DNA from 3 places in the Bacillus sp. GW821-FHT01G09 genome. Region 3 is predicted to be linked to each of the others. Evidence: riboswitches for the same ligand, from Rfam matches in the RefSeq annotation. Region 3 holds a riboswitch; each other region holds the start of a gene.
The links. A riboswitch is a leader RNA that binds a small molecule or an ion and turns the genes downstream of it on or off. The one in region 3 is predicted to bind S-adenosylmethionine.
Positions count from the first base shown of each region.

Region 1: linked by a shared signal. The riboswitch ahead of metE (5-methyltetrahydropteroyltriglutamate--homocysteine S-methyltransferase) and the one ahead of AC07VD_RS13525 (2-hydroxyacid dehydrogenase) in region 3 are both predicted to bind S-adenosylmethionine.
Region 2: linked by a shared signal. The riboswitch ahead of mtnK (S-methyl-5-thioribose kinase) and the one ahead of AC07VD_RS13525 (2-hydroxyacid dehydrogenase) in region 3 are both predicted to bind S-adenosylmethionine.

Region 1 covers NZ_JBWKWL010000002.1:433,850-441,694, forward strand. Annotated here, with positions in the region: gene AC07VD_RS07710 (organic hydroperoxide resistance protein) at 1-47, shown strand, start outside; gene ohrR (organic hydroperoxide resistance transcriptional regulator OhrR) at 78-521, opposite strand; gene ohrB (organic hydroperoxide resistance protein OhrB) at 663-1,073, shown strand; gene guaD (guanine deaminase) at 1,404-1,874, opposite strand; gene metE (5-methyltetrahydropteroyltriglutamate--homocysteine S-methyltransferase) at 2,047-4,335, opposite strand; SAM riboswitch class I at 4,463-4,618, opposite strand; gene isp (serine protease Isp) at 4,751-5,710, opposite strand; gene rsbRB (RsbT co-antagonist RsbRB) at 5,933-6,766, shown strand; gene thiX (HMP/thiamine ABC transporter permease ThiX) at 6,797-7,561, opposite strand; gene AC07VD_RS07750 (ABC transporter ATP-binding protein) at 7,536-7,845, opposite strand, start outside.
Region 2 covers NZ_JBWKWL010000002.1:470,315-478,159, reverse strand. Annotated here, with positions in the region: gene AC07VD_RS07940 (carbon-nitrogen family hydrolase) at 26-805, shown strand; SAM riboswitch class I at 889-1,045, shown strand; gene mtnK (S-methyl-5-thioribose kinase) at 1,138-2,331, shown strand; gene mtnA (S-methyl-5-thioribose-1-phosphate isomerase) at 2,339-3,400, shown strand; gene AC07VD_RS07925 (hypothetical protein) at 3,434-3,559, opposite strand; gene ogt (methylated-DNA--protein-cysteine methyltransferase) at 3,649-4,146, opposite strand; gene kinE (sporulation two-component system sensor histidine kinase KinE) at 4,143-6,359, opposite strand; gene AC07VD_RS07910 (acyltransferase family protein) at 6,612-7,634, shown strand; gene ykzE (protein YkzE) at 7,675-7,845, opposite strand, start outside.
Region 3 covers NZ_JBWKWL010000004.1:27,798-35,642, reverse strand. Annotated here, with positions in the region: gene AC07VD_RS13530 (molybdopterin oxidoreductase family protein) at 1-1,498, opposite strand, end outside; SAM riboswitch class I at 1,646-1,737, shown strand; gene AC07VD_RS13525 (2-hydroxyacid dehydrogenase) at 1,834-2,856, shown strand; gene AC07VD_RS13520 (FGGY-family carbohydrate kinase) at 2,874-4,337, shown strand; gene AC07VD_RS13515 (MFS transporter) at 4,434-5,678, shown strand; gene AC07VD_RS13510 (MarR family winged helix-turn-helix transcriptional regulator) at 6,084-6,635, shown strand; gene AC07VD_RS13505 (ABC transporter ATP-binding protein) at 6,651-7,589, shown strand; gene AC07VD_RS13500 (ABC transporter permease) at 7,599-7,845, shown strand, end outside.

The DNA.
Region 1 (7,845 bases), on a different contig from region 3:
AAGCAACCTCCGGAAATATTGATGTGACACTTGAAGTTGCTGAATAAATAAAAAGAGGATGCCTGTACAAGGCATCCTCAATTTTTTTGATGAAGTGTTTCCAGCAATGTATATAGAGCGGATTTTAACTGTTTGAGATCCTCCCCAGACTGCTTTGAGAGCCCCAGAATTGTCTCTGGAATGTCAACCGCTTTTTCTTTTAATAACGCTCCGTCCTCTGTCAGGCTGATCAACACGGATCGCTCATCCTCTTCAGATCTTTTTCTCGTAATCAAACCCTGTTGTTCCATTCGTTTAAGCATCGGAGTGAGCGTCCCTGAATCTAAATACAGCTGTTCGCCCATTTTTTTGACAGTAAGCGTTTCATGTTCCCATAACAAAAGCAAAGCCAAATATTGAGGGTATGTTATATTCAGCTTATCAAGCAGAGGCTTGTATTGCTTTGTCATTTCCCGCGAACTCGCATATAGCAAAAAACAAAGCTGATTCTCCAATTTCATATGATCAAATTGATTTTCCATTTTGTTCACCAACTCTTTTTGTCATTCGATTCTATTGTATCTGAAAAACTTCACTTTTCCTATTCTCGGCAAACATAGCATGTTTAAAAAGATCAGAAAGGGAAATATAACAACTAGATACAAATAAGGGGGTTGGAAAATATGGCATTATTTACAGCAAAAGTAACCGCGCGAGGCGGACGGGCAGGACATATTACATCAGATGATGGTGTTCTTGATTTTGATATTGTCATGCCAAATGCCAAAAAAGAAGGACAAACCGGCACAAATCCGGAACAGCTCTTTGCGGCAGGGTATGCTGCATGCTTTGGCGGCGCGCTCGAACACGTAGCCAAAGAGCAGAATATCGAAATTGATTCGGAGATTGAAGGGCAGGTCAGCCTCATGAAGGATGAGAGCGACGGCGGGTTTAAAATCGGTGTCACACTTGTTGTGAACACGAAAGATTTAGATCGGGAAAAGGCACAAGAGCTTGTCAACGCCGCTCATGAATTCTGTCCTTATTCAAAGGCAACCAGAGGAAATGTTGATGTAAAACTAGAATTAAAATAATGACCGGCATCCTGAGGGTTCTCAGGATGTTTTTTGGTGTCGGAGCGGGTGTGATTTTTTCGAGGTCTGAAACATTTCTTATAAATGGATTCAGACTTATATCCATTATGAATTGACGCGGAACGGGGTAGGAGTGGGCACAGAAATTGATAAAACGTCAGAGAAGCGATCACAGCGTTTAAAGCCTGCAAAAGTTACAGATGAAGGGGGCGGCTGGCTCGGTGTCTGCCAAGCTGAATTCCGGCGCGCATGATGGCTGTTTTGTATTTGCACAGGGCATAGCGCTACTTGGAGAAATAACAAGGACCAGGCCGCGCATGCCTGATCCTTTTAATATTCTTTCTTATTGGCGAAGTTCCGCCATGCTTGAAAAGGGGATAAATGCTCTGTTAGTGTCACTTGATAAAAGGGGATCGTTCTTTCTTCAGCAGGTTTATCAATTTCTTTATAAATGAATGAATCATCAAACCCGGCTTCGGCAGCGTCTGTGTGCTCAGCTGCATAGAAAACGGCTTTAGGCCGGGCCCAGTAGATGGCGCCCAAGCACATTGGGCATGGTTCACAGCTCGTATACAAAATGCAGTCATCAAGCTGGTATGCTCCTAGCACCTTACAGGCTTTCCGAATAGCTGTGACTTCCGCGTGGGCAGTCGGATCATTGCTTGTTGTGACGTTGTTCTGTCCCTCTGCAATAATGGCTCCGTCTTTCACGATAACGGCTCCAAAAGGCCCGCCGATTCCTGCATTCACTCCTTCACATGCGAGAGTGACAGCCCGTTTTAAGAACGTTTCATGATTCATCCCAATCCCTCCTGTCAATAGAGTGTTATTAGTATAGCCGAAAAGAATGCAAAGAACATTCTTAAAAAAGTGCAAAATAAATAAAGTATTTGGGGGATTTGCTAAATAAGAAACCGATTGTGGCTGTATTATAGAAAAAAACCATCTGCCAAATGCAGATGGTTTTTTCAAATTATACTAGCTGTGTCTGCTGTGCTCTTGCCTGTTTTGCGGCTTCAACCATGTTTTTCAATGCTGCAACCGTTTCTTCCTGCTGTCTTGTTTTCAATCCGCAGTCCGGATTTACCCAGAAGCGGTCAGTCGGACAGACGGCAAGCGCATCAACGATAATATTGTACATTTCTTCAGTTGACGGCACACGAGGGCTGTGAATGTCATATACACCAAGGCCAAGCCCTTTCAAATACGGGTGGTTTTTTAAGTAATCTAAAAATCCTCCGTGGCTTCTGCTATGTTCGATTGTAATCACATCGGCATCAAGATCATTGATTGTATCAACGATATCTTCGAAGTTGCTGTAGCACATATGTGTATGAATCTGTGTCTCGTTTTTCACGGAAGAAGTGGTTAATCTGAATGCTTCTGCCGCCCAAGTCAAATACTCATCCCAATCGCGGGTTTTCAATGGAAGGCCTTCGCGCAGCGCTGGTTCATCAACTTGAATGATTTGAATGCCTGCGTCTTCAAGCGCTTTAACTTCTTTGCGAAGGGCAAGCCCGATTTGGAAGGCGATTTCTTTCCTCGAGATGTCGTTTCGAGGGAAAGACCAGTTTAAGATTGTAACCGGGCCCGTCAGCATTCCTTTCACATGCTTGGAAGTCAATGACTGTGCGTAGACTGTGTCTTTCACTGTCATCGGTTCAATAAATTCAACATCTCCGTAAATGACTGGCGGGCGGACACAGCGTGAGCCGTATGATTGAACCCAGGCATATTTAGTGAAGGCGAAACCGGCCAGCTTTTCACCGAAGTATTCGACCATGTCTGTCCGTTCAAATTCGCCGTGAACAAGGACATCAAGCTCCAATTCTTCCTGAATATCAATCCATCTTTTTGTTTCCGCATTGATAAAGTTTTGATACTGTTCATCGGACCACTCAGCTTTCCGCCATTTTTGGCGTGCGCTCCGCACTTCAGCAGACTGCGGGAAGCTTCCGATCGTTGTCGTCGGCAAAAGCGGAAGGCCGAGAGATTCATTTTGCAGGGCTAAACGTTCTTCAAACGGAATCGGGCGCTTGAAGTCTTTATCGGTTAATTGCTCAAGCTCTTTCTTTTGTTCGGAATTGGCGCCTGTTGCAAACTGTTTAAGCGCCTGGATATCAGCCTTAGCCTGCTGAATCTCTTCGCTGATCGCCGCTTTTCCTGATACTAAGCCTTCTTTCAAAGCTGTCAGCTCGGCCAGCTTTTCTTTTGCGTAGGATAATCCGTTCAATAGGTCTTTTTCCAAATGCTCATCAGGGTGTTTCGCTACTGGAACATGCAGCAGGCTGCTGGAAGGCTGAATCCACAGTTCATCAACTTTTGCAATGCTGAGAATATCAAGAACGGCATCGAGACGCTCTTCAAGGTCCGCTTTCCAAATGTTGCGTCCGTCGATAACGCCGGCTGCCAGCACTTTGTCTGTCGGAAAGCCATGTGTTTTAAGCTGTTCCAGGTTTCTGCCTTTGTCGTGAACGAAATCAAGGCCAATTCCCTGAACCGGGTAAGAGATCAGCTCTTCATAAGCATCAACAGAATCAAAATACGTCTGCAAAAGCACATTCAAGGATGAAAGCTCACTTGTAATGCTTTCAAATAATTCTTTTGCGCCGCGGACATCTTCACTAGAGGCGGTAACGAGCGCCGGCTCATCGATTTGAACCCATTTTACGCCTTCTTCTTCAAGCTCTTTCAAAAGCTGTACATATAATGGCACAAGGCGTTTTTGGATCGCTTTTGCTTCAGACGGTTCATAGCCTTTAGCAAGCGTAACGAACGTATAAGGGCCGACAATCACAGGCTTTGTTTCCACACCGTATTCCTGTTTGATCCGGCGATAATCTTCGAGTTGTTTGTTTCTTGTCAGACGGAACTCAATGCTCTCGTCATATTCCGGAACGATGTAATGGTAATTTGTATTAAACCATTTTGTCATTTCACTAGATACGGCGTCTTTGATTCCGCGGGCGATAGCGAAGTATGTATCGGTAGCGTCAGTCAAATGTCTGAAACGTTTCGGGATCCAGTTGAAGCTGACTGCTGTGTCGAGTACATGGTCATACTGTGTGAAATCAGAAACAGGCACAACATCAATCTGCTGGTCAATTTGTGTTTTTACTGCGGATAAAAATAGTTCGTCGATTTGCTTCAAAAACGTATCTTTATCAGTACTGCCTTTCCAATACGCTTCAAGTGCTTTTTTCCATTCCCGGTTCAGTCCGATTCTCGGAAATCCTAAATTCGATGTTTTGATGGTTGTCATTGTTTCTCCTCCTTTATATGTAAAACACTCTCGTTAACCCGCGGATACAGGCTGCTAAGAGGTTTTCTCACAACAAAAAGCCTCTTTCCCATGAGAGAAAGAGGCTTTTCTGCGTAAAACACTGCCTCTCTCATCTCTCAGATTCAATCTGATGGAATTAGCACCGTGCCTTATGAGACATCAGTCTCGGCGCGAAAAGCAGTGCGCCCCATTTCACAATGGTATTACGGTCGGTTGCTGTTGGGGTCAAAAGGCCAATCCCTCGCCCAACTCTCGATAAGAGAAAATGTTATTAATTTTTTGAAAAGTTGAATCATTTGTTGGTAATCTTAACAGTAATTCAAATTCATTGTCAACATAGAATTTGAAATTTTTATTTATATGATGTGGTGTATATTATATAAGAAAAATAATCTTATAGGGTCAACAAATGTGATTGCTCTGCTTTTTCTGCGAGCTCATCAGGAGCTGTTAAATACAGGAATCCATTGCCTGCCAGCGTTTTTGCAATATCAAGAGGAAGTGTCCTGCGGATTAGCTGTGCGAAAACCTCAGATTCAGAAAGCTTTCTTTGAAATGATTCTTCTTCATAGCTTTTGATTAAAGCAAGCGCACCGCTGACATGAGGGGCAGCCATTGAAGTGCCGGTCAGCTTACCGTACTTCTTGTTGGGAAGGGTAGATAAGATGTTTTCTCCTGGAGCCACAAGGTCAATCTCTTTATTCGCGTTAGAAAATTCTGATAATTCTCGCGCTACTGAAACAGATCCAACTGCAATGACTTCGTTATAAGCTGCGGGGTAGGAAAGCTCTTCTGTGCGTTCGTCGCCGTCACCCTCATTTCCCGCTGCACAAACGACAAGCACTCCGTTTTTGACTGCGTTTTTCACTGCTTCTTCCAGCTCTGGCACATCGCTTGGCCCTCCAAGGGACATTGAGATGATGTCGACTTTCTGTTCCACCGCGTAGTTGATGCCGTTGATTATCCATTCGTATTGTCCGCTGCCGTTCTCGCCGCCAAGAACCTTCACAATCAATAGGCTTGCCTCAGGCGCGACTCCGGCAATGCCTCCGTTTGAATCATTAGCTGCAATCGTTCCGGCGACGTGTGTGCCGTGTCCGTTGTAGTCGGAAATCGCATCTTCCTTGCCGCCGTCGTCATCCGTGAAGTTCTTTCCGCCGATGATTTGATTTTTTAAATCAGGGTGGCTTGTGTCGCAGCCCGTGTCTAATACAGCAACTTTAATATTTTTGCCTTTTACCCCTTTTGCCCACATTTCTGGCGCCTTAATCACTTTAATGCCCTCAGGAAGCTCGTTTACATCCATGATCTTCTCATTCGTCACATACGGGATCAAGCGGATTTCACCATTCATAAAAAAGCCCTCCTTTTTTATGCTTTCAAGTGGATTCAAGGGTGTTGCCTCATATTATATGAAAAAAGCAAGCGCTCGGACAGAGCCATTTGAAGCATTTTGAAAAAATAGGATACACACCAAAGAATTAGTAATCTTCAAAATATTGGATGGCTTCGGCGTGTATGACTGGGATTCAACTGTAAGTCAAGTTATAATAGTGTTGGGGAAAGGAGCAGTGTCATGAAACTGAATGAAAAATTATATGCATTTTTTTCAGAGCATGTGGAACAAATGGCCGAGGAATGGATTGAAACGATGGAGGAAAGTGATCCGAATTCGCTTTACGCCCTACATAATGCAACAGTAACGGAAGAATTGAAAGAGCAGGACAGAGAATTTTACCGGCATCTGAATTACATGTATGTTTTACCGGAAAAACAATTTCTCGAAGAGTTTCAAGAGTGGGTCATTGAGCTGACCAACGATCAAAAACATCTCGACACACCGGTTCAGTATGTCATTCGGGAGTTTATGAGAAACAGAAGATTATATACGAAGTATTTTGAGAAGTTCGCAGAAGAAAATGAGTCAGCGTTTGAACCGGGAGAGAAGCAAAAATGGGCAGATTTGATTGTAAAAGTATTTGATTTCACCATTTATACATTCGTTGATCACGCTGAAATGAATGCCAAGCAGCAATTAAACGCCCAAAGAGAAATGATATTGGAACTAAGCTCACCTGTCATTACCCTGAGCAAATCAACAGCTCTGCTGCCGCTTGTCGGTGACATTGATACCGAACGGGCGAAGTTTATTCTGGAAAACACGCTTCAAGCTTGTGCGAAAAGACGTGTGGAGCATCTGTTAATCGATCTGTCAGGTGTTGTTGTTGTGGATACGATGGTGGCGCACCAGATCTTTAAATTGATTGAGGCGCTTAATCTGATCGGTGTCCGGTCAACCCTGTCAGGAATCAGGCCTGAAATTGCGCAAACTGCTGTACAGCTGGGGATTGACTTTTCGAATATTACCATTAAAACCAACCTTGCCCAAGCATTAAACTATCATCAATAAAAAAATCCGCTATCTGTGATAGCGGATTTTTTATGATGCGAAACATAAAGATACGAGAAAGGATCCCGCGAATAATAAGAGGACGAGGCAAAAGAACACCCAGTCGCGCCGGTTCACGCTCAATTTCCTATAATATGTCCGGTTTCTGCTTCCTGTAAAACCTTTCGATTCCATCGCAAGTGCTGTCCGTTCCGCTTTTCTGATGGCGCTTGCCAATAGCGGTATGGTATATCGTTTTAACGCACTGATTTTCTTAATGATGCCGCTCTCCGCCGCTCCTCCTCTGATTTTATGAGCCTGCTGAATCAGCTGGATCTCATCCTTTAACAGCGGAAGAAAGCGAAAGCCTGCAATGACACCGTACGCGAGCTTTGGTGAGAGCCTGCACTGCTGGACAAGGCTCAGCATAAATAAAATCGGATCGGTTGTAAAAACAAACATCATCGATAAGGCGGAAAAGCATAAAATACGAAACCCAAGGGAGATGCCGACAGACACATTATCGCTGTTAATTGAGATAGGGCCTGCTTGAAACAAAAAATTATTCGGTGTTGTCGGCACCTTTCCAAAAACTGCGGCTGTCCACACGCACCCGAATGCTAAAATCAAAAACGGAATCGTAAACAACAACCATTTTTTCAATGGGATTCCGGCCGCCAGTAGAACGCCCGCAACGATGATGATATAAAAACATGCCGGAGTGTAAGGGTTGTAAATAAACGACAGCATGACGACACAACAAAAAACCGCCGCCGCTTTCACAGTCGGATTAATGAGATGTAACGGCTGCTTCATCACGCACCTCCTCTTGATATGCCATCCATTCATATAGAAGGGGAAGGGTGAGCTTTGCTTTTTGGACAAGCCCTGTTTCTTGAGAAAACAACTGCGCTGGAGATCCGTCAAAGGCCAGGCCCGGATCGTGAAGCACAAGCACGCTGTCAGCATACGAAGAGACTAGCTCCATATCGTGTGTAATCATAAGGACAGCGGTTCCCTCTGCCTTGATACGCTGAATCATTTCCATGCATTCAGCCGCCGTGCGGGCATCCTGGCCAAAGGTTGGTTCGTCTAATAAT
Region 2 (7,845 bases), on a different contig from region 3:
AAGAAAAATTTGGGGTGTTAAAAAGATGAAATGGACGATATCTTGTCTTCAATTTGATATTTCATACGGAAAACCTTCGGAAAATATAAAAAAGGCTGAATTTTTCATCGGAATAGAAAGCAAACATGCTGATGTTCTTGTTCTGCCTGAATTATGGACGACCGGATATGATCTGGCCAATCTTGATGAACTCGCTGACGAAGACGGCCGCTCCGCTCAGAGCTGGCTGAAGAAAACGGCAAAAAAACATGGTGTTCATATTGTCGCCGGATCGGTCGCTGTCAGGAAGAATTCTGATGTTTATAATACAATGTACATCGCGGATAAGGAAGGGCAAATCATTAAAGAGTACAGAAAAGCCCATCTTTTTCAGCTGATGGATGAGCATCTGTATTTATCAGCCGGTTCCGAAGACGGATACTTTGAGCTTGACGGCGTCAAAAGCTCAGGATTGATCTGTTACGATATCCGTTTTCCGGAATGGATCAGAAAACATACGACAAAAGGCGCCAACGTGCTGTTTATTTCTGCGGAATGGCCTCTTCCCCGCCTTGATCATTGGAAAAGCCTGCTTATTGCGCGGGCCATTGAAAACCAATGCTTTGTCGCAGCCTGCAATTGTACCGGTTCAAATCCGGATAATGAATTTGCAGGACATAGCCTGATTATTGATCCATGGGGGCGTGTACTTGCTGAAGGCAGCCGGGAAGAAGGCATAGTCCGAGCGGAAATCGACCTTCAAGAAAGCGCAGAAGTTCGGGAGAGCATTCCTGTTTTCGATGATATCAGAAAAGATTTATATTAAAAAATATATTGACAACTAACTAAATTACCTGTTACCATGTTCATCAACTGATAAATTAGAATTGTCAAACAAGTGAATATATTCTCTTATCGAGAGTTGGGCGAGGGATTTGGCCTTTTGACCCCAACAGCAACCGACCGTAATTCCATTGTGAAATGGGGCGCATCTTTTTCGCGCCGAGACGCTGGTCTCTTAAGGCACGGTGCTAATTCCATTCAGATCTGATCTGAGAGATAAGAGAGGCGGACATAGATGTTAAGCCTCCTTCTCTCTGAGAAGGAGGCTTTTTTACGGCCACATATTAAGTGATTACATAATTGGAGGTTATGATGATGGGAGTCACAAAAACACCTTTATACGAAACATTAAATGAAAGCTCCGCTGTGGCGTTGGCGGTGAAGCTTGGCCTATTTCCAAGCAAAAGCACGCTGACATGCCAAGAGATCGGAGACGGCAACTTAAATTACGTTTTTCATATTTATGATCAAGAACATGACAGAGCATTGATCATTAAACAGGCGGTTCCGTATGCAAAAGTGGTGGGAGAAAGCTGGCCGCTGACAATCGACCGTGCAAGAATCGAAAGCAGCGCTCTCATCCGTCAGAGCGAGCATGTGCCTCACCTGGTTCCAAGAGTTTTTTATTCTGATACGGAAATGGCGGTTACCGTCATGGAGGATCTCTCTCACCTCAAGATCGCAAGAAAAGGACTCATTGAGGGTGAAAACTATCCTCATCTGTCGCAGCACATCGGTGAATTTTTAGGAAAAACACTTTTCTACTCATCAGATTACGCGCTTGAACCTAAGGTGAAAAAACAGCTTGTTAAACAGTTTACAAATCCAGAGCTATGCGACATTACGGAAAGACTTGTTTTTACAGATCCTTTCTTCGACCATGACACAAATGATTTTGAAGAAGAGCTTCGTCCTTTTGTCGAAAAGCTTTGGAATAATGACAGCGTTAAAATCGAAGCCGCTAAGCTGAAAAAGTCATTTTTAACGTCTGCAGAAACGTTGATTCATGGTGATTTGCATACAGGAAGCATTTTCGCAAGTGAGCACGAAACAAAGGTGATTGATCCTGAGTTTGCTTTTTACGGACCGATCGGCTTTGATGTAGGGCAATTTATCGCCAACTTATTTTTGAACGCACTCAGCCGTGACGGGGCTGACAGAGAGCCGTTATATGAACATGTCAACCAGGTCTGGGAAACGTTTGAAGAGACGTTTAGTGAAGCCTGGCAGAAGGACAGTCTGGATGTTTACGCCAACATCGACGGTTACCTCACTGATACGCTCAGCCATATTTTTGAAGAAGCAATCGGATTTGCGGGCTGTGAGCTGATACGACGCACGATCGGCCTTGCCCATGTAGCTGACCTGGATACGATCGTGCCGTTTGATAAACGAATCGGCAGAAAACGCCTGGCGCTCGAAACCGGCACAGCCTTTATCGAAAAACGTTCGGAATTCAAAACGATAACAGATGTTATTGAATTATTTAAGTTACTTGTAAAGGAATGATCCATTCATGACCCATTCATTTGCTGTTCCACGTTCTGTTGAATGGAAAGAAACAGCTATTACCATTTTAAATCAGCAAAAGCTTCCTGATGAGACGGAATATTTGGAGCTGACGACGAAAGAGGATGTATTTGATGCGATTGTCACGCTCAAAGTAAGGGGCGCTCCGGCGATCGGCATTACGGCTGCCTTTGGACTGGCGCTTGCTGCCAAAAACATTGAAACAGATAATGTCACGGAATTCCGCCGCAGACTGGAAGACATCAAACAATATTTAAACAGCTCACGGCCTACCGCCATTAATTTGTCATGGGCGCTTGAGAGACTGAGTCATTCGGTCGAAAACGCGATTTCCGTAAATGAAGCAAAAACAAACCTTGTCCATGAAGCCATTCAGATTCAGGTCGAGGATGAGGAAACGTGCCGGTTGATCGGCCAAAACGCCCTGCAGCTTTTCAAAAAAGGCGACAGGATCATGACAATCTGCAATGCCGGCTCAATCGCGACAAGCCGCTATGGAACGGCGCTAGCTCCGTTTTACTTGGCCAAACAAAAAGATTTGGGATTACACATTTATGCCTGTGAAACAAGGCCTGTCCTGCAAGGTTCACGCCTTACTGCTTGGGAGCTGATGCAGGGGGGCATTGATGTCACTCTGATCACAGACAGCATGGCTGCCCATACGATGAAGGAAAAACAAATTTCCGCTGTTATCGTCGGAGCCGACCGAATTGCAAAGAACGGTGATACGGCAAATAAAATCGGCACATACGGTCTTGCTATTTTAGCAAACGCCTTTGATATTCCGTTTTTTGTCGCCGCACCTTTATCTACATTTGATACAAAGGTCAAATGCGGCGCTGATATCCCGATAGAGGAACGGGATCCCGAGGAAGTCAGGCAGATTTCCGGAGTTCGGACCGCTCCATCCAATGTGCCTGTCTTTAATCCCGCTTTCGACATTACACCTCATGATCTCATTTCAGGAATCATCACAGAAAAAGGGATTATGACCGGAAACTATGAAGAAGAGATTGAACAGCTGTTTAGAGGAGAAAAGGTGCATTAAAAAACCGCTGGACTTTGCTCATTTGGAGCCGAGTCAGCGGTTTTTTTGTTTCTTTTTGTTAACATTGATGATTTCATCTTTTTGAGCGCTTGATAAGATATGCAGTTTCACAAACAGTTCGGCAAAAACGGCAAGTTTCTCAGAGCGGCTCGGCTTCAATTGCTTTGTCCTCCTTTTTCATCAGACCAACTTTTTTAACTTAATAAAATGATATGTCGGCCGTGAAAAAAGGGAACGTGCCATATGTTTTATTTTTCTTTATAGGAGATTCGCTCGATGTTTAGCAAAAATGCTTTGATCTCCGTTTTGGTTCCGGCGTATCCTGTTAACGCACTGTTTTTGCCGATCACTCTGTGGCACGGGACAAAAATCGGCAGGTCGTTACGTTTATTAGCCTGTCCGACAGCGCGCACCGCTTTCGGACTGCCGACCGCAGCGGCAATATCCGCATAGCTTCGGGATTCGCCATATGGAATCCTCTCCAGCGCCTGCCACACTTTTTGCTGAAAAGGAGTGCCCTTTTGGCTGAGCGGCAGGGAGAATGTCTTCCTTTCGCCTGCGAAATATTCTTGAAGCTGTTGTTTCGCTTCTGCAAGATTAGGTGTTTCCTTGTGCTCAGTATTCTGAACCGTTTCTTTCCAATCCACCCAATCTTCCTGACTGAGAAATAGACGAGTGATCCGGTCCTCCTCTTCGGCAATGATAAGTTCACCGAGCGGCGTTTCGGCTGTCGTATAGTAGTTCATTCATCATTCCTTCTTTCTTCAGCATTCTGTCTGACAGGAAGCGTAATATGGAAAACGGTGCCCTTCCCTTCTTCACTTTCTACCATAATCTCGCCTTGATGTTCTTCAATAATTTTATAGCTTACCATAAGCCCAAGTCCAGTTCCCCGTTCCTTTGTCGTATAAAATGGTTCACCAAGGCGCTTTAATTTATCTTCTGTCATTCCGATTCCCTCGTCTTTTAAGGAGATAAGAACATGATCTTGATCCAATGCCCTTATCGTTACAAAAATATTTCCGCCGTCAGGCATCACTTCGATGGCGTTTTTTAATATATTGATAAAAACCTGTTTCAGCTGATTCGGTTCACAGTAAATCGGGGGAATGTCGTCAATTAAATCAAGTTGCATTTGTACATTGCTGAGATTGGCTTGCGCATTTAGAAGGTCTATCGTGTCCCTCATAATTTGGGTAACATGTTTTTCCTCATACATAATGGCCTGGGGCTTAGCTAAAATCAAGAATTCGGTGATGATGGATTCGATGCGCTTTAGTTCTGAGGTGATCACGTTGAAGTAAAGGGCGTAGTCTCCCTCGACACTCCCTTTCAGAAGCTGAATGAAGCCTTTAAGAGCAGTCATCGGATTTCTGATTTCATGAGCAATGCCGGCTGCAAGTTCGCCGACAACATGAAGGGTATCTGATTTGCGCAGGCGTTCCTCCAATTCTTTTCGCTCTGTTACGTCTTTAAAGATAGCCAAGTTCATATTTTGAATAATATTCCGTTTAAATGAGAATTCGAGTTTTCTGTTATCACCGCTGCTCAGCAAAAATGGAATTTCGTTGTCCATTTCATCAAAATTAATCTGCCTTGCCGGTGATGCCAGATTTTCTATTTCATAAGCAGAAATAATGTCTAACAGGCTGTGCTGTTTTATCTCTTCATGTGACAGGCCCAAAATATGGCTTGCTAATGGGTTGGCGTCGATGATCCTGTATTGATTGTCGAACAATACATTGCCGTCCATTGAGCCGTTGAACACTTTTCTGAATTTCAGCTCGCTTTCCCGAAGCTCCTTTTCCATCCGCTTTCTATCGCTTACATTTCTTAAGATCGTCAAATGCTGATTTTCAAGGATTGTCCGTTTTGAAGTAAATTCAAGCTCTTTGAATTGCCCGTTCCCCATTTGAAACAGCAGCTCTTCTCTGATCTCTCCGTATTTTGCGTATTTCCTTTTCGTTATGCTGTATTTCTGCTGCGAGTCAACGAGAAAATCACACAGCTTTCTTTTCAACAGCAAATTCATCGGCAGCTCAAAAATTTTACAGGCTGATTGATTCGCTTTTACGATTCTTCCGTCATTCGACCAGATGATGATGGCGTCCATTGCATTTTCAAAGATTTCTCTGAAGCGCTCCTCACTTTTAAAGAGCTGCAGCTCCATAGACCGCTTCTCTGTGATATCCCTCATAATGGACATATAAAAACCGCTGATGATGTTTGATGTAATCGTGAATTCAAATAGTTTTTGAACTCCTGAACGAAGCTTGACAGGCAGCTCCCCCTTCGCTTTTCCCTTGCGGTTGAGCGCCTTCCAGATATTGTCGAAATCTTTTCGTGAGCCGCTGTCTATGAACTCATACAAAGATAAATGAGACAGCTCATTATGATTGATTTCAAAGCTTTTACAAAAGGACAAATTGGCATCAATAAAACCGCCATCTTTATCAAACAGGACGATTCCGTCAACTGCTCTGTCAAACAAGTCCTTAAAAAGCTGTTCATTCATAGAGAATTCCCGCTCCAGAATCTTCTTAGAAGATATGTCCCTCATGACAACAAAAAAGAAATCCTCACCAATGCCTCTTTTGGCCAGAAACTCTATGTATTTTGTTGCCCCGCAATCAAGCCTGATCGGAACCTCCTTCCACAGAAAGCCTTTTTTAAAAAACTTCTTTACGGAAAGATTCAGTTCATCCTTTGGGATGGAAAACAAAAAATCCAAAACAGAACGCTTTTTCAAATCTTCCGAGTCAACTTGAAGCATCCTTTCTGTTGCTTCATTTGCCTGAACAATCCGCATTTCGTTATCACAAATAAAAATAGCATCGAGCGTATTGTTGACAATCACTTGATGCTGATTCAATTCCTTTTTCAGTCGCGCGTTTTCTTCTTTGAGGCGATTCAGTTCCTCTCGCAGCTCCGAGTTTGTCTGGACACCAAGAGTTTCCATGCATGTACACTCCTTCTTCAAAACCTATCCCTCAATATTTCTACAAAATGCGGGAACTTCCTTCATTTGCCCTATAAATTTCAGAAAATTTCAGCGCCATTACATTACGAAGACATTTTCTACGATCCTTACCGTCACTTTACATCGACCTAACAATCAGCATTTTTTTAGATTCCTTTTTCATCTTTTATTTTAAAATATGTACCAGCAGGGAATAATCTCTTAGTGACTGATGAAAGAGAAGGTGATGCTATGAGTAAATCGCGGGACAGTTATTTCGATAACGCAAAATTTTTATTGATATTCCTTGTTGTATTCGGTCATATCCTTCGTTCCTTTATTAATGATAATCATTTTATGCTCTACCTCTACAAGTTCATTTACACATTCCATATGCCTGCATTTATTCTTGTATCCGGTTATTTCGCGAAAGGCTTTAAACGGGCGGGATATGTAAAAAAGCTGGCGGTCAAGCTGATTATTCCGTATTTGATTTTCCAAATCATTTATTCCGTCTTTTATTACATTATGCAAGATGAAAGCATGGCAAATGTGAACCCGATTGATCCGCAATGGTCGTTATGGTTTCTTGTAAGCTTATTCTTTTGGAACCTGCTCCTATATCCTTTTTCAAAGCTTTCAAAGCAGTGGGCGCTGTTTGTCAGCTGCGGAATCGCCGTGCTGATCGGTTATCTGGACTTTGTCAGCAGCACGCTGAGCTTGTCACGGACATTCGTATTCTTACCGATGTTCCTTGTCGGTTTTTATTTAAATAAACATCATTTTGATTTATTGAGATCAAAACGCGGCAAACAAATTGCGCTCGGAGTGCTTGCCGCAGTATTCGTCATCTGCTGGGGCATCGATTTTGACTATTCTTTTCTGTTTGGTTCAAAACCGTATTCTTCATTTGGAGACGTTACCCTTGTAAGCGGACTATCCCGAATCGGCTGGTATGTACTCGCCTTTGGGGCAACCTTCAGCTTTTTAGCGCTTGTTCCGCAAAAACGGTATTTCTTTACCAGATGGGGAACCCGGACATTTTACGTGTATCTGCTTCACGGGTTTATTATTAAAACATTACGGCAGGTCGGGCTTGAGGATTGGCTTACTGACTATCAAAGCTTAGTGATCCTCTTGCTTTTAACAGCAGCCCTGACATCAGTCCTCTCCAGCAACTTTGTTAAGACAGTCGCTCAGCCCTTCATTGAGCTGAGGATGACCAGCTTATTGCAATTTGTCAGAGGAACGGGCAAAAATGCTTATTTAAAATAGAAAAGCACCTCTTAAGCGGACGCCGCCTAAGAGGTCTTTTTTATTGTTGTTTTTTATTTTTGTTTTTTTCTTTTTTCTTTTCAGGCTTAGTGACTTCCAGCGTTTCGATGATCTTTCCGGCATTGTAATCCCCAAGTTCACTTGAGAATTCTTCCTCCAGCACCTTTTTATTCATAGGCTTTTTATGATTTTGCATGTCTCTGCTATGACG
Region 3 (7,845 bases):
GATTATCTGGATGGTCAAGCGCCTGGCGGATTAATTCTTCATCTGAATCTTTAAGCTCCTGATCTGTGAATCCCATGGTTTCAGCCAGTAATCGGAAAACCTCAGTGTTAGACTTGCTTTCCCCATATCTCTCAATCACCGGCTGCTGAAGCTGAATGTAATGGTGCCAGTAGGAGGTGTAAAAATCAGTATTTTCAAAAGCGGATGTTGCAGGCAGTACAATGTCCGCATATGCAGCCGTTTCCGTTAAAAACAAATCATGAACCACAGTAAACAAGTCTTCCCGCAGCAAGCCCTGTCTGACTTTGTTTGCTTCGGGTGCGACGACGGCAGGGTTCGTTCCGTAAATAAATAGAGAGCGAATCGGCGGGTCTGTTTCCAAAAGCACCTTGCCAAGCTGATTCATATTAAACGACCTCGGGGTGCGCCCTTTCAATAAGTCGGGCCGCTGCAAGGCATTTGTGTTATATTCTAAAATTCCGCTGTTATGCTTAATTGCGCCGCCCCCTGTGTGCAGCCATTGGCCGGTGATCGCCGGAAGACAGGCAATCGTCCTTACAATCATCCCGCCGTTATCGTGATGCTGGGGTCCGTTTCCGATTCTGATAAAAGAAGGGGAGGTTTCCCCGTACATTTTTGCCAGTCGGTAAATATCTTCGGTACTGACACCGGTGATCGTCGATACCTTTTTAGGATCATATTGTTTCACGTGTTCACGGAGGTCTTCATAGCCAACCGTGTACTCGGACAGAAATGCTTCATCATGCATATTTTCTTTAAATAAAATGTGCATGATGCCAAGAGCAAGTGCACTGTCGGTTCCCGGCTTTATCGGAATAAACCAATCTGCGAGACGTCCTGTTTGATTTTTATGCACATCGATCACGACAATTTTGGCACCTTGTTTTCGCGCTTTTTGGGCGATCGTAATTTGGTGCATATTTGTGCTGACCGCGTTGATTCCCCAAAAAATAAATAGTTTTGTATGAACGGTTTCCTCAGGATCGATTCCCGCGCTTATGCCCATTGTATATTTATAGCCTTCAGATCCCGCTTTGCTGCAAATCGTCCGTTCAAGCTGGCTTGACCCCATGCGGTAAAAAAAGCGGCGGTCCATTCCTTCAGCTGTCAATTTCCCCATATTTCCGTAAAAGCTGTAAGGAAGTATGCTTTCAGCTCCCTCTTCATCAATCAGCTGTTTCCAGCGGGAGGTGATCGTATCGATTGCCTCTTCCCAAGAAATCGGTTCAAATATCGCTTGGCCTTTAGCACCTGTTCGTTTGAGCGGTGTAGTCAGCCGCTTTTCATCATATATGCGCTCCGTCATATTCCGGACTTTGTTGCATATGTTTCCGGCTGTGACAGGATGATCAGGGTCTCCTTGCACTTTTACGATTTTCCCGTCTTTTTTATGTATTAACAATCCGCACTGATCCGGGCAGTCCAGCGAGCAAACGGATTTGAAAATGCCGTTTTGTTGTGTGGCAAAAGATTTCATGGCCCAGTTCCTCTCTCTAGTTAGATATTTTGTAAGAATTATAACATTTCGGATCATAACGTCAATTCTGAAAAAAGAGATTGACATCAATCTGAGACTTCTTTATGATAAACGTATTCTTTATTCTGAAAATTACATACTCAACATTTTCTATCCAGAGAGGTGGAGGGACTGGCCCTATGAAACCTCGGCAACATTATTGTGCCAATTCCAGCAAGCGTCAGCTTGAAAGATAGGAAAGCAAGGTTTATACCGGCGTCTGCCTGTAACAGAGCGCGCCTATATATGAATCTCTTTCCATCTGCGGAAAGAGATTTTTTTTATGAAAAAATACGATGAAAAGGATGTTTTGCACCATGACGGTTTTGGTTACAGCACCGTACAACGAAGAAGGACGAAAAGAGCTTGAAAACTTGTTTGGCTCAGTTGCTTATCAATCTTGGAAGGAACAAGGCCGGGCATATCGGGAAGATGAACTCATTCAGCTGCTAAAAGCAACAAATGCGACAGGCTTGATTACTGAGCTTGATCAGGTAACAGACAGCGTATTTGCTTCTGTTCCCGAACTTTCATTTGTCGGTGTTTGCAGGGGAATGCCCTCCAATGTGGATGTGGCAGCTGCTTCAAAAAGAGGCATACCTGTTTTTTATACACCAGGGCGGAATGCACAAGCCGTTGCTGAAATGTTTATTGGAAATGTGATTACCTTTCTCCGCCATACCAGCGTCTCGAATCAATGGCTGAAGGATGGAAAGTGGGACAGGGATTACCTACAGGCTTATGTCAAATTTAAAGGAAATGAATTATCAGGAAAAACGGTTGGCATGATTGGGTTCGGGGCGGTTGGCCAAAGGATTGCAAAACTGCTGACTGCGTTTGACTGTAAAATAAAGTATTACGATCCATACATTCAAGACGATCATCCGCTGTATGAAAAAGTATCTCTTAAAACGGTGTTTTCAGACAGTGATATCGTTTCTGTCCATCTGCCTCGTACTGAGGAAACACTTGGACTTATTGATCGGAAGTATTTTGATCTGATGAAACAGAGTGCGATTTTCGTCAATACTTCAAGAGCAGTTGTTGTAAACCGTGAAGATCTTTTATCTGTATTAAAAGAACATAAAATCAGAGGTGCGATATTAGACGTTTTTTATCATGAACCTCCAGAGGAATCAGATTATGAATTGATTTCATTGCCTAATGTTCTGGCAACACCGCATCTCGCTGGAGCAACATTTGAAGTGGAGGATCATCACGTGACGATACTGAATAAAGCCCTCAAAAAGTGGAAGGGTGAAAAAACTCTTAATATTCCGACAATATATAACAAGGACGAACTGAAAACAGGGGTATAAGAAAGGAGGCTAAGAGAATGAAAAAACAAAAAGGCTATCTCGTTTTTGATATTGGCACAGGCAATGCGAGGGTAGCGGTCGTGAGTGTAACTGGCAGTGTTCTAACAGTTGAACGGGAGGACATCGAGTATTCCACAGAGACGCTTTACCCGGACAGCCGTTATTTTTCTCCTCAGGTGCTGTGGAAGCAGGTGATGAATTTGGCAAAACGTGCGCTATCCCGTTCGTGTGATATTGACATCATTGGTTTGACATCGACGAGCCAAAGACAGGGGATTGTTTTGATTGATCAAAACGGCAATCCTTTTCTCGGGCTGCCGAACATCGATAATCGCGGCCGAGAGTGGGAGGCGGGCATTCCCGATCGGGAAGAGATATACAGCCGCACAGGCCGCCTGCCAACTGCACTTTTTTCTGCGCTCAAGCTTTATGGATTAAAACAGCGCCAGCCCTCTTTATGGGAAAAGACTGCAAGCTTTACAAGCATCAGTGATTGGGTGACGTACCAACTGAGCGGAATATTAACATATGAACCATCACAGGCAACAGAAACTCTGCTATTTGATGTGAAGCAAAACACTTGGTCAGAAGAGATGTGCGACATTTTCGGCTTTTCTCCATCTATCCTTCCGCCTCTTGTAAGAGCGGGAACAGCAATTGGAACGATAGCAAATGAATATGCATCCGAATTAGGCCTTTCAATAAATGCTAAGGTTATAGCAGGGGGCGGGGATACACAGCTGGCTGTCAAAAGCACCGGAGCTGGACTTGAGGACATTGTCATTGTATCAGGGACAACAACGCCAATAACCAAAATTACTGCGGATCATGGCGACACAAAACATAAAGCCTGGCTGAACTGTCATACAGATCAAGGGCATTGGCTTGTGGAAACGAATCCGGGAATTACCGGCTTGAATTATCAAAAATTAAAACAGATTTTTTATCCGAATGAAACGTACGAAGTAATGGAGGAGGAGATTTCTGCACTTGCAAAAGAAGACCATGCATGTGTAGCGGCTCTCGGCTCTTATTTATCGGCTGAAAAGAATGCATTAACGAGAGGCGGTTTTCTTTTTGATGCCCCGCTGTCAGCACATTTAAAGAGGGCACATTTTGTACGTGCAGCGCTAGAAGAAATCGCATTTTCAATCAAATGGAACTTTGACATTTTAACAGAGGTTACTCCGTTTGAACGTGACTATGTTTGGGTGTGCGGAGGGGGATTCCAAAGCAAAGCGCTCACTCAATATATCGCGGATCTTCTTCAAAAAAAGGTCTATGTCCAAGAGGGATATCATCAGGCATCTGTCGTTGGTGCTGCAGTCATTTGCAATGAAACCTTTCAATTAACGGAGGAGATGTCAGCAAATGTCCGGGTGATTGAACCGAAGGACTGTCAGACAGAATTGGCTTTATATGAGAAATGGAAGCAAACACAGCGCTTTTTTTCAGGTTCAGAAAGCAAAGTATTGATTTAAGGCGGCAGCATTTTTGCTGTTTTGAGGAATCATTTAATTTTCAACTTTAATAAGGTAATACGGTAATGGATATAAGCATCTAAGGAGGAGACAGATATGTTGGATAAAATAGGAATACCGAAGCGGCTTGCCTGGGGATTTTTAGGGGTTGTTTTGTTTATGATGGGAGATGGCCTTGAACAAGGCTGGCTCAGTCCTTTTTTGATCGAAAACGGGCTCACCGTTCAGCAGTCCGCTTCTATTTTTAGTATATACGGAATTGCGCTTGCCATAGCTTCCTGGTTTTCGGGTGTATGTCTCGAAGCATTTGGCGCAAAACGAACGATGTTTATGGGGCTGTTGTTTTATGTGATCGGTACAGCTGCTTTTATCGTATTTGGATTTGAACAGCTGAACCTGCCTGTGATGTATGTGACTTACTTCGTAAAAGGGTTAGGTTACCCGCTTTTCGCTTATTCTTTCTTGACATGGGTCATTTACAGAACACCGCAAAGCAAACTGAGCACTGCTGTCGGCTGGTTTTGGATAGCATATTGCCTCGGCATGTTTGTGTTCGGCGCTTGGTACTCAAGCTACGCGATCAAAGCGTTCGGTTATTTGAATACGCTTTGGAGCTCTATTTTCTGGGTATGTCTCGGTGCATTCTTTGCATTGTTTATCAATAAAGACCGTTTTGAAAAGAAGAAAAGAAAAAGATCAGAAACAGCCGAGGAGCTTTTAAAAGGGGTTACGATTTTATTTACAAATCCGCGCGTGCTTACAGGCGGAATCATCAGAATCATCAACAGCATTGGTACATATGGTTTTCCAGTCTTTTTGCCGATGCACATGGCCCAGCATGGAATTTCAACCAATGTGTGGCTGCAAATTTGGGGAACGATTTTTCTGGGGAACATTGTGTTTAACCTTATCTTTGGTATTGTCGGCGATAAATTCGGCTGGAAAAATACTGTTATTTGGTTCGGCGGAGTCGGCTGCGGCATTTTCACCCTCTTATTATACTACGCACCTGTTTTCTCCGGCGGAAGCTTAGCGGTTGTCAGCGTGATCGGCTTTATTTGGGGCGGTTTGCTGGCAGGCTATGTGCCGATTGGTGCAATTGTGCCGACGGTGGCAGGAAAAGATAAAGGGGCAGCCATGTCTGTATTGAATTTGGCTGCAGGTTTATCAGCGTTTGTCGGCCCTGCACTCGCTTGGCTGTTCATCGGTCTCGTCGGCGCGCAAGGCGTCGTCTGGATCTTTGCGGTCCTTTACCTTGCAAGTGCGGTCTTGACGAAATGTATTCATATACCTGAGGAAAAAGCAGTTAAGGAGGAATCATCTCCTCAATATGCATCTTAATTAGAAAGCGCCCATTTTCCGGGGCGCTTTCTATCATTTGTTCAGCAATGTAAGGATTTCCGATACGGAATGACGCAAAAATGATTGATCTGGACGGGATTTCACCATAACAGTCAGCCGATAAGAAACAGAATATAAGTCTGAGCCGTTTGTTCCACGTTAATTTCACGTCTTAGCTCGCCCGAATGTTCTCTCAAAACAAATTCATAACGGTCTCCAATGCTTTATTCTTCATTGAATTCTCGATGACGAGCCATCAACATTACCTCTTTCTGAATTGATCAGTATATAACTATTCTATAAATTATCGAGGGAGTCTAAAGAAAAATAGACAACATATTGACAAAGTAATGAGAAATGTTAAGATATATAGACAATAAGTTGTCCATTCAAGGAGGGAACATTGTGGATTATTCTAAGGAACTGAAAGATTTATTTTTAATGCAACAGTCTTACGCTACATTTTTTTCCACTTTAAACAAAATCCAATCACGCGGAGACGATTATTATGAAAGCTTAACGTCGAGGCAATTTATGACGATGGTTGCCATACTGCATTTACCGGAAGAGGAAACGACATTCAACAACATTGCAAAAAAATTAGGCACTTCAAAACAAAACATCAACAGACTTGTCAGCGGTATTGAAAAAAGAGGTTATGTCATCACTGTACCAAGTAAACGCGACAAGCGTGCAGTTAATGTGAAGATTACTGATTCAGGAAAGCGTGTCATGGAGGAATGCGGTGAAAAAGCGGTGTATTTTATGGCCGATCTATTTAAAGGCTTTTCGACGGAAGAGCTGGAAACATTGTGGATTTTATTGAAGAAACTGTACAGTTTTGACGGAGAAGAACAGGATGGTTTTGAAGAAGACGCTGCTGATTTTGACATTGAACAAAACCGAGACAATTTGAAAACAAATTTATTGCAGGAATTCGCAAAACGGAGAAAGTAAAAAGGAGAACCAACTATGAACAACGTAGCAACAGTAGAAAACTTGAAAATGCAGTATGAAAACAAAACGGCAGTAGATGGGATTTCGTTCGAAGTGAGAGAGGGGGAAGTGCTTGGCTTACTAGGTCCAAATGGTGCAGGAAAAAGCACAACCATTCATATTTTATCAGGAGTATTGTCGGCCAGTTCCGGTAACGTTTCGATATTAGGCCATAGTGTGAAAAAAGGGTCAAAGGAAATGAAGAAAGGCATTGGGATTGTGCCTCAAGATATCGCGATTTATGAGGAGATTTCAGCTGAGAAAAATGTTCGTTTTTTTGCCAGCCTTTATTCTCTTAAAGGAGAAGAACTGAAAGCCCGAGTCAAAGAGGCTTTGGAGCTCGTACAGCTATACGACCGGAAAGATGACAAACCAAAGACGTTTTCAGGCGGGATGAAAAGAAGATTAAACATTGCGTGCGCCATTGCCCATCAGCCGAAACTGATTATCATGGATGAGCCCACGGTAGGAATCGATCCGCAATCCCGGCATCACATTTTGGAATCGATAAAAGAGCTGAAAACAAAAGGCGCAAGCATCATTTACTCTACACACTATATGGAAGAAGTCGAGGCAATTTCAGATCGTATTATGATCATGAATGAAGGAAGAATTATTGCCAATGGAACAAAAGAAGAGCTGTACAGAGAAGTCAATAAAGAAATAACATACGCTTTTCAACTGGCGCATGTTCAGCGATTAAATAAAAACTCGATTAGAGAAATCATAGGAGTGACAGGAGTTGATTTCTCTGACCATCAACTGAATGTTACCGTTCAAAAGAACCAAGATCACCTGAGTGAAATCATATTAGAATTGAGTGCCCAAGGCTGCAGCATCCTAAACATGAACAAAAAAGAGGCATCGTTAGAAACGGTATTTTTAGAGCTGACGGGAAGAAATTTAAGAGATTAGGAGAGCAAAATGAGTTTGTTAAAATTAATAACATTTGATTTTATGAATATTTTAAGGAATCCGGTTCTTGTAATAGCCAATACGGTCTTTCCTTTTGTTCTGATTCTGGTCATGGGCTTTGTTACGAAAAGCAGCTTTGGAGCAGGCGGGGTCAGTTCTTATGATTATTACGGAGTGAATATGATGATTTTCACTGCAGCTCTGATTGCTATGACGACCTCTAATACGTTTATGGAGGAAAAGGTGAAGAAGGCGA